2 linked regions of the Alkalinema sp. FACHB-956 genome follow. Each later gene encodes a partner of the first gene's protein in a complex. Links are inferred from orthologs where the notes say so. Each region holds a gene or a part of one and is shown on either strand. Other genes may lie near its edges. The genes, in order: H6G21_RS04180 and lpdA.

Region 1 (3,220 bases):
GGAATGCGTCCCGATGAGGGTGGATACGTTCAACTGAGAGTAGTTCTCCCACATGTTGCGTATCCAACACAGGAGCAATTAACATGCCAAAACCCAGATACGACGAAGACGAAAACGTTTCAAGGCACGCAGCGGCTGAAAAAGCAGACTGTGAGGAAATGGCGGAAAGGTATGGATGGGAACTGGTTGGTGTTGAAGAAACCAGTGATTCCGTTCTTGAGGCTGATTGTGTGTTTGCAGGCAAAACCGAATTTCCAAAGTCTTACTACGACACCGACAACGAGGATGGCGACGATGCGTAAATACATTGTCTTTCGAGCAGAACGGCGCTCACCTAATTGGAAGGAGCGTAAACTACAGCATACTCAAGCACTTACCGACATTCTCGCAGAACACTACGATTGCTCAGATAAACCCATTCCAGAACCGGGCTATCGACCCACTGAATTTATCCGTGTCGATCAGCTCCACGACCCCAAAGAACATGGTCATAGCACCCATTATCGGAAAGGAGATTGGGAAGTCACGCGCGTGGAAACCTATACCCCTGATCTTCCCCTGGGGGATTACGACATGGTTGTGATCTGCTACTGCAAATACAACCCCATTAATGCCCCGCTCAAGCCGATGCCAGAACGCCAGGTTTCCTTGGCGTCCTTCGGCGGCGACGAAACGGCTTATCAACAATGGCTAGAATCTCAAAAGGAAACGGCTGACGTGTAATCAATTGAGGTGTAATCAACCAGAACTCAAGGATTTCTTGGCACCTAATTCCGATAAAATTTGATTCTGCGTATTCGCAAATCTGACTTAGGTCTGATCCATGCGATCGGAAACTAAGTCCGCGAATCCCGTCAAAACACCCTGACTTTCTCGGATGCCACCACGATGATTCACGAAATTTTCATGCCCGCGCTCAGTTCCACAATGACTGAAGGAAAGATCACCGCTTGGGTTAAGTCCCCCGGCGACAAGATCGAAAAGGGCGAAACCGTGCTCATTGTGGAGTCGGACAAAGCCGACATGGATGTCGAATCGTTTAACGAAGGAATTCTGGCCGCGATCGTCGTGCAAGCCGGAGACTCTGCCCCCGTCGGTTCCGCCTTGGGCCTCCTCGCTGAAACCGAAGCCGAAATTGAGGAAGCCAAGCAGAAAGCAGCCGCTTTAGCGGGAGGTGGATCCGCCAGTGCGCCTGCCCCTGCTGCCGCCGCCCCCGTCGCAGCGCCCACCGCAGCGGCCTCTGGCAATGGCAGTAGTGCAGCGGCTCCTGCCCGCCCATCCGGTCGCATTGTCGCTTCGCCTCGTGCCAAGAAACTGGCGAAGGATCTGGGCGTGAATCTAACCACGCTGGTCGGGACTGGCCCCCATGGTCGCATTGTGGCTGAGGATGTGGAAGCAGCAGTGGGCAAACCTTCGGCTCCTGTGGCCACCCCGGTCATTGCCGCTCCCCCGGCTCCGGCAGCCAAGCCCGTTGCCGCCAAAGCCCCAGCGGCTCCCGTTGCGCCCCCCACTCCGGGGCAAGTCCAAGCCATGAACACCATGCAAGTGGCCGTGGTGAAAAACATGGTGGCTACGCTGGAGGTGCCGGTGTTCCGCGTCGGCTATACCATCACCACCGATGCCCTGGATAAGCTGTACAAACAGGTGAAGTCCAAAGGCGTGACCATGAGTGCGCTGTTGGCAAAAGCCGTGGCGATGACGCTGCAAAAACATCCGCTGTTAAATGCGAGCTATGTCGAAAATGGGATTCACTACAATGGCTCAATTAATATTGCCGTTGCAGTCGCAATGCCCGATGGTGGCTTAATCACCCCCGTTCTGCGTAGTGCCGACCAGCAGGATCTCTATAGCCTGTCCCGCAGTTGGAAGGATTTGGTCGATCGCGCCCGTTCCAAGCAACTCACCCCTGACGAGTACAGCACTGGAACGTTTACCATTTCCAACCTGGGGATGTTTGGGGTCGATACCTTTGATGCCATTCTGCCTCCTGGCCAAGGCTCCATTATCGCGATCGGGGCGGCCCGTCCCACGGTGGTCGCTAACGAAGACGGCATGATTGGCGTTAAGCGGCAAATGCAAGTCAACATTACCTGCGATCACCGCATTATCTACGGTGCCCATGCCGCAGCCTTCCTGAAAGACTTGGCGAAGTTGATTGAAACAGATGTGCAATCCTTAACGCTGTAAGTCTCCAATCGCTAATAGCTAGCGGGTTGGATCAGGACACGACTGCCAGTCAACAGGCAGCACCGATAGAGAAAGGACTGAGTTAATTCCAGCTCAGTCCTTTTTGATTAAACGGTTGGAAATAGCAAAGGAATCTATATCGAGCCTATTCTTGGGCAAAGGCGCGGGCTAGAACCACTTTATGTTCCTGGGGAACTTCCTTGAGCGACTCATACAACTTGCGGCCTGCCCAGCAAGCATCCTCCGGCGCTGTGGTAACGCTACCACCGGGAGAACTCATGGCTTGCATGATGGTGACAAATTTCTGGGAGTCGTTGGAGGGCATTGTTTTCAGCACCGCTTGCATGGCCTGGGGCATTTTAGATTGGTCGAACTGCGGTGCGGGTGCTTTCTGGGCTTCTAATTCCATGGCCTTGTAGGACAATTGGAACCAATCATCGATCGATTGCGGATCCAGTTTTTCCAGTGCCATAAAAATGGGATTCGTTTTATCATCACCGGAGAGGGGTTGTCCCAGCACAATACTGGCGCAGGACTTGGTATCCATTTTGGCCAACATACTGGATAAAATTGTGGCTCGTCGCTCCAGAGAGGTATCATCTAGCCGCTTCAGACCCTGTTTAGCCAAATTTGCGCCCAGCTGCTCGGCCTGGTCTTTGGACACAGACTTAAATTGCTCTTTCATCGTGGGCGAGTCGGCAATTTTCTTGGTCATGCGGTAGAACGGCTCGTGCAGCGGTGAGGAATTGGGGAAGGGATTATTCATCGCAATGCTGGTTTCGTTCAGCAATGCGGGTACCCCGAATTTCACTCCGGCTCCAACGACAGCAGCAACTACAATTCCACCGATACTGGCTGCACGATTCATACTGGTTTTCCTCCCGGTAGGCTACCGAACTTTGTAGGAATAAACTTGGTGAACGATCGACGAACTCTGAACAAACATCTGACAAAAGCTTTGACGAGTGTTAGGCGAGCCTTTAACGAATGCTTGACCAACAATAGTTATCCCTACAAGCAGGTTATGCAGACG
Region 2 (3,202 bases), on another replicon or contig:
CTCTCAGCGGAATTAGCCAACCTAGCGACCCTCCCTGTGAGGATTCCCCTCGCGCCGGGGGTAGAGTCCCTCAATGTGGCGATCGCGGCAGCATTGGTACTCTATGAAGCGCAACGACAGCGGCAGGCGCTGGCCTGAGCAATCCACAACCTCCCCAGATTGCGCCTTATTTCTGAATTACGACGCTTCCGATCGGGGAGCCTGGGCAAAGGGATTGGCGGGATGATTGGTAGCGTGGTTGGCGGGATGTTGCCAATCATCTTGGTGCTGCATAAATTGCTCGATATCTGCAACAGCCTCATCCAGTTCTGCGGGAGTGATGGCCAAGTCCTCGGGAGGTTGGGCGGCTTTGGCGGGGGTGGGTGGCACGACTTGAGGGCTGGGTTCTTCCCTGCAAAGGGTTTGCTCAAGCTGATTGAGTGAATTCATAAATGCTTGAGCAGCAGCACGGCGAAGATGTTTTTGATGTTGACCCATGATGCTTGACTCCAAATTCGAGAACAGCGTCCCTCAACGATCCACCACCTTAGCAGTTGGTTGATGGAATGAGCTTGTTGATGGAATGAGCGGCGAATGCCTGTATGGTTGCTTGGCTGAGTTTCCGAGTCATGGCTAACTCACCATCACTACAAAACCTAGAATGCCCAGATTTCGCTGTGGGTTTCACAACCTTGAATCGACCTACCGTCGATCTGCGGCTATATGCTGATACGCTAGTGAGGTAGCTCTATCGGGACGATCGCAATGATTTGTCATGGCTTTCAGGGAAAACCCTGAATCGCTTGTACCAATACGATCGTAGTTGAGAAACAGTTTATCGGTCTGAGGCATTTTGCCAAGGGTAAAAACTGGCAAAAATTTGAACGAATGCTGGGATCGAGTTCACAGGGCAGGTAATTTTTGGAGGGAAGTGTGGCTCAGACGTTTGATTATGATTTGGTCATTGTGGGTGCGGGCGTGGGCGGCCATGGGGCAGCGCTGCATGCAGTGGCCTGCGGCCTCAAAACCGCGATCGTGGAAGCGGCTGAGATGGGCGGAACCTGTGTCAATCGAGGCTGCATTCCCTCCAAGGCGCTGCTGGCGGCCTCCGGAAAGGTACGGGAATTGCGGGATGCAGGCCACTTAGGCGCGATGGGGATTCAGGTTGGAGGCGTGGCCTTCGATCGCCAAGCGATCGCCGATCATGCTAGTTCCGTCGTCACCAAACAGCGAGATGGGTTGACCAACAGTCTCAAGCGGCTGGGTGTGGAGGTGATCCACGGATGGGCACGGGTGGCGGATAGCCAGAAACTCAGTATTACCACTGCGGAAGGCGAAAAAACAGTTACGGCAAAGGATGTTATTTTAGCTCCTGGATCCGTTCCTTTTGTGCCGCCGGGGGCTGAGGTGGATGGAAAAACCGTCTTCACCAGCGATCATGCCGTGTCCCTGGAAAGCTTGCCCCCTTGGATCGCGATCGTGGGTAGTGGTTACATTGGTTTGGAGTTTGCCGATGTTTATTCCGCCCTCGGCTGTGAAATCACCCTGATTGAAGGCTTGGATCAATTGATGCCCACCTTCGATCCCGATATTGCCAAGGTGGCCCAGCGGACATTGGTACAGGCACGGGATATCGAAACACGTACAGGCGTTTTTGCGAAGAGTGTGACGCCGGGTTCGCCCGTGACGATCGAACTGATGGATGCCAAAACCAAGGAAGTGGTGGAAGTCCTAGAAGTCGATGCTTGCTTGATCGCCACAGGTCGGGTACCTGCCACCAAGGACATGGGACTGGAAACTCTGGGCATTGAGTTACAGCGCCCTGGATTTATCCCTGTGGATGATCACCTGGCAGTGGTCAAAGACGGACAGGCCATTCCTCACCTATGGGCAATCGGGGATGCCACGGGCAAGATGATGCTAGCTCACACCGCTTCAGCCCAGGGCATGGCAGTCGTGGAAACCATTTGCGGTCGGCCTCGCACCATCAATTACAATGCCATTCCCGCAGCCGCCTTTACCCACCCCGAAGTTAGTTTTGTCGGCATGACGGAACCAGCAGCCAAGCAAAAAGGCGCAGACGAAGGCTTTGAAGTGCAGTCCGTGCGGGCGTACTTCAAGGGCAATGCTAAGGCGATCGCAGAGGGCGAAACCGAGGGCTTAGCCAAGGTCATCTTCCGGCCAGACAATGGGGAAATTCTAGGGGTTCATATCTTTGGTCTCCATGCGGCGGATTTAATCCAAGAGGCGGCCAACGCCATGGCCCAAGGCACTACGGTACGAGACTTAGCCTTCTCGGTGCATACCCATCCCACCCTTTGCGAAGTGTTGGATGATGCCTTTAAACGGGCTGCGGGTGCCGGTGGTGGTCACTAAGCGATTCAGTTAAGCTTGACTGAACAAGCTTGTTCAGCAGTAACTCCGCTGATTACTCAGTTCACCCAGTTACTCAGTTCACCCAGTTACTCAGTTCACCCAAGGGGCGGATAGTTGTCACTAGAGTTGTCCTAGAGTTGTAAGCTAAGTCGCCCCTCTTGCAGTGGAAAACCCTCGATGCCGGGTTGTCTAGCCGGGTTGTCTAGCCGGGTTGTTTCACCAGGTTGTCTAGCCGGGTTTTCTCACAATGCTGGGTTGCCTGGGGGAAGGCGTTGTTACCGGCGTTGTTACCGGCATTGCTACGGGCGTTGTTGCCACTGCAATGTTGGGCTGAGTTAGATTAACCCTTGTCCTGGTGTCTTGCCTTAATGCCATTCTCGAACGCATAAAAAATATGGAAATTCGTCGTCGTCCTCCTAACCCATCCATTGCAGTGTTGGATCTGACATATCGGATCAATACTCCAGATTCGGCTCCCCACCATATTTTGGAAGAAATTGTTTGGCATAAGGAAACGGAAGTTGAGCAACTGCGGGAAAAACTCTCGCTACTGGAACTTCAGCGAAAAGTGGCCCAATTAGAGACTACGCCGAAGGATTTTTTGGGTGCGTTGCGTCAAGGTCAAACTCAGCCTGCGGTCATTGCTGAAGTCAAGAAAGCCTCGCCGAGTAAAGGGGTGATTCGGGAGGACTTTGATCCCGTGGCGATCGCGCAATCCTATGCTACTGGCGGAGCTTCCTGTCTTTCGGTATTGACCGATCGCCGATTTTTCCAGGGGGGCTTTGAGAATCTGGCCCTGATTCGCGATGCGGTGGAGTTGCCGCTGCTCTGCAAAGACTTTGTCATC

The links.
Region 2: the proteins of H6G21_RS04180 (region 1) and lpdA are in contact, whole or in part, in a crystal structure (PDB 1EBD), measured with the Geobacillus stearothermophilus proteins. The link is inferred for Alkalinema sp. FACHB-956 from one-to-one orthologs. Residues at the interface, in WP_033016211.1 of Geobacillus stearothermophilus: Ile130, Ala131, Met132, Pro133, Arg136, Arg140, Glu141, Asn155, Arg157; in WP_049624544.1 of Geobacillus stearothermophilus: Pro340, Ser341, Asp344, Tyr345, Arg403, Asp406, Val408, Glu431, Ala432, Gly433, Asp438.

What each region holds. Positions count from the first base shown.
Region 1 is NZ_JACJRC010000002.1:175,918-179,137, reverse strand. The notes cover bases 140-3,037. They hold H6G21_RS04180 (dihydrolipoamide acetyltransferase family protein), read left to right. Parts: upstream 140-888; coding sequence 889-2,187; downstream 2,188-3,037. Other genes in these bases: H6G21_RS04175 (hypothetical protein), read right to left, coding at 2,333-3,037; H6G21_RS04185 (hypothetical protein), read left to right, coding at 295-723; H6G21_RS04190 (hypothetical protein), read left to right, coding at 140-302. In the rest of the region: more of H6G21_RS04190, read left to right, coding at 84-139; more of H6G21_RS04175, read right to left, coding at 3,038-3,055.
Region 2 is NZ_JACJRC010000029.1:13,573-16,774, reverse strand. The notes cover bases 254-3,133. They hold lpdA (dihydrolipoyl dehydrogenase), read left to right. Parts: upstream 254-912; coding sequence 913-2,355; downstream 2,356-3,133. Other genes in these bases: trpC (indole-3-glycerol phosphate synthase TrpC), read left to right, coding at 2,750-3,133; H6G21_RS21265 (hypothetical protein), read right to left, coding at 254-477. In the rest of the region: H6G21_RS21270 (RNA methyltransferase), read left to right, coding at 1-138; more of H6G21_RS21265, read right to left, coding at 178-253; more of trpC, read left to right, coding at 3,134-3,202. UniProt on the Escherichia coli protein: Lipoamide dehydrogenase is a component of the glycine cleavage system as well as of the alpha-ketoacid dehydrogenase complexes.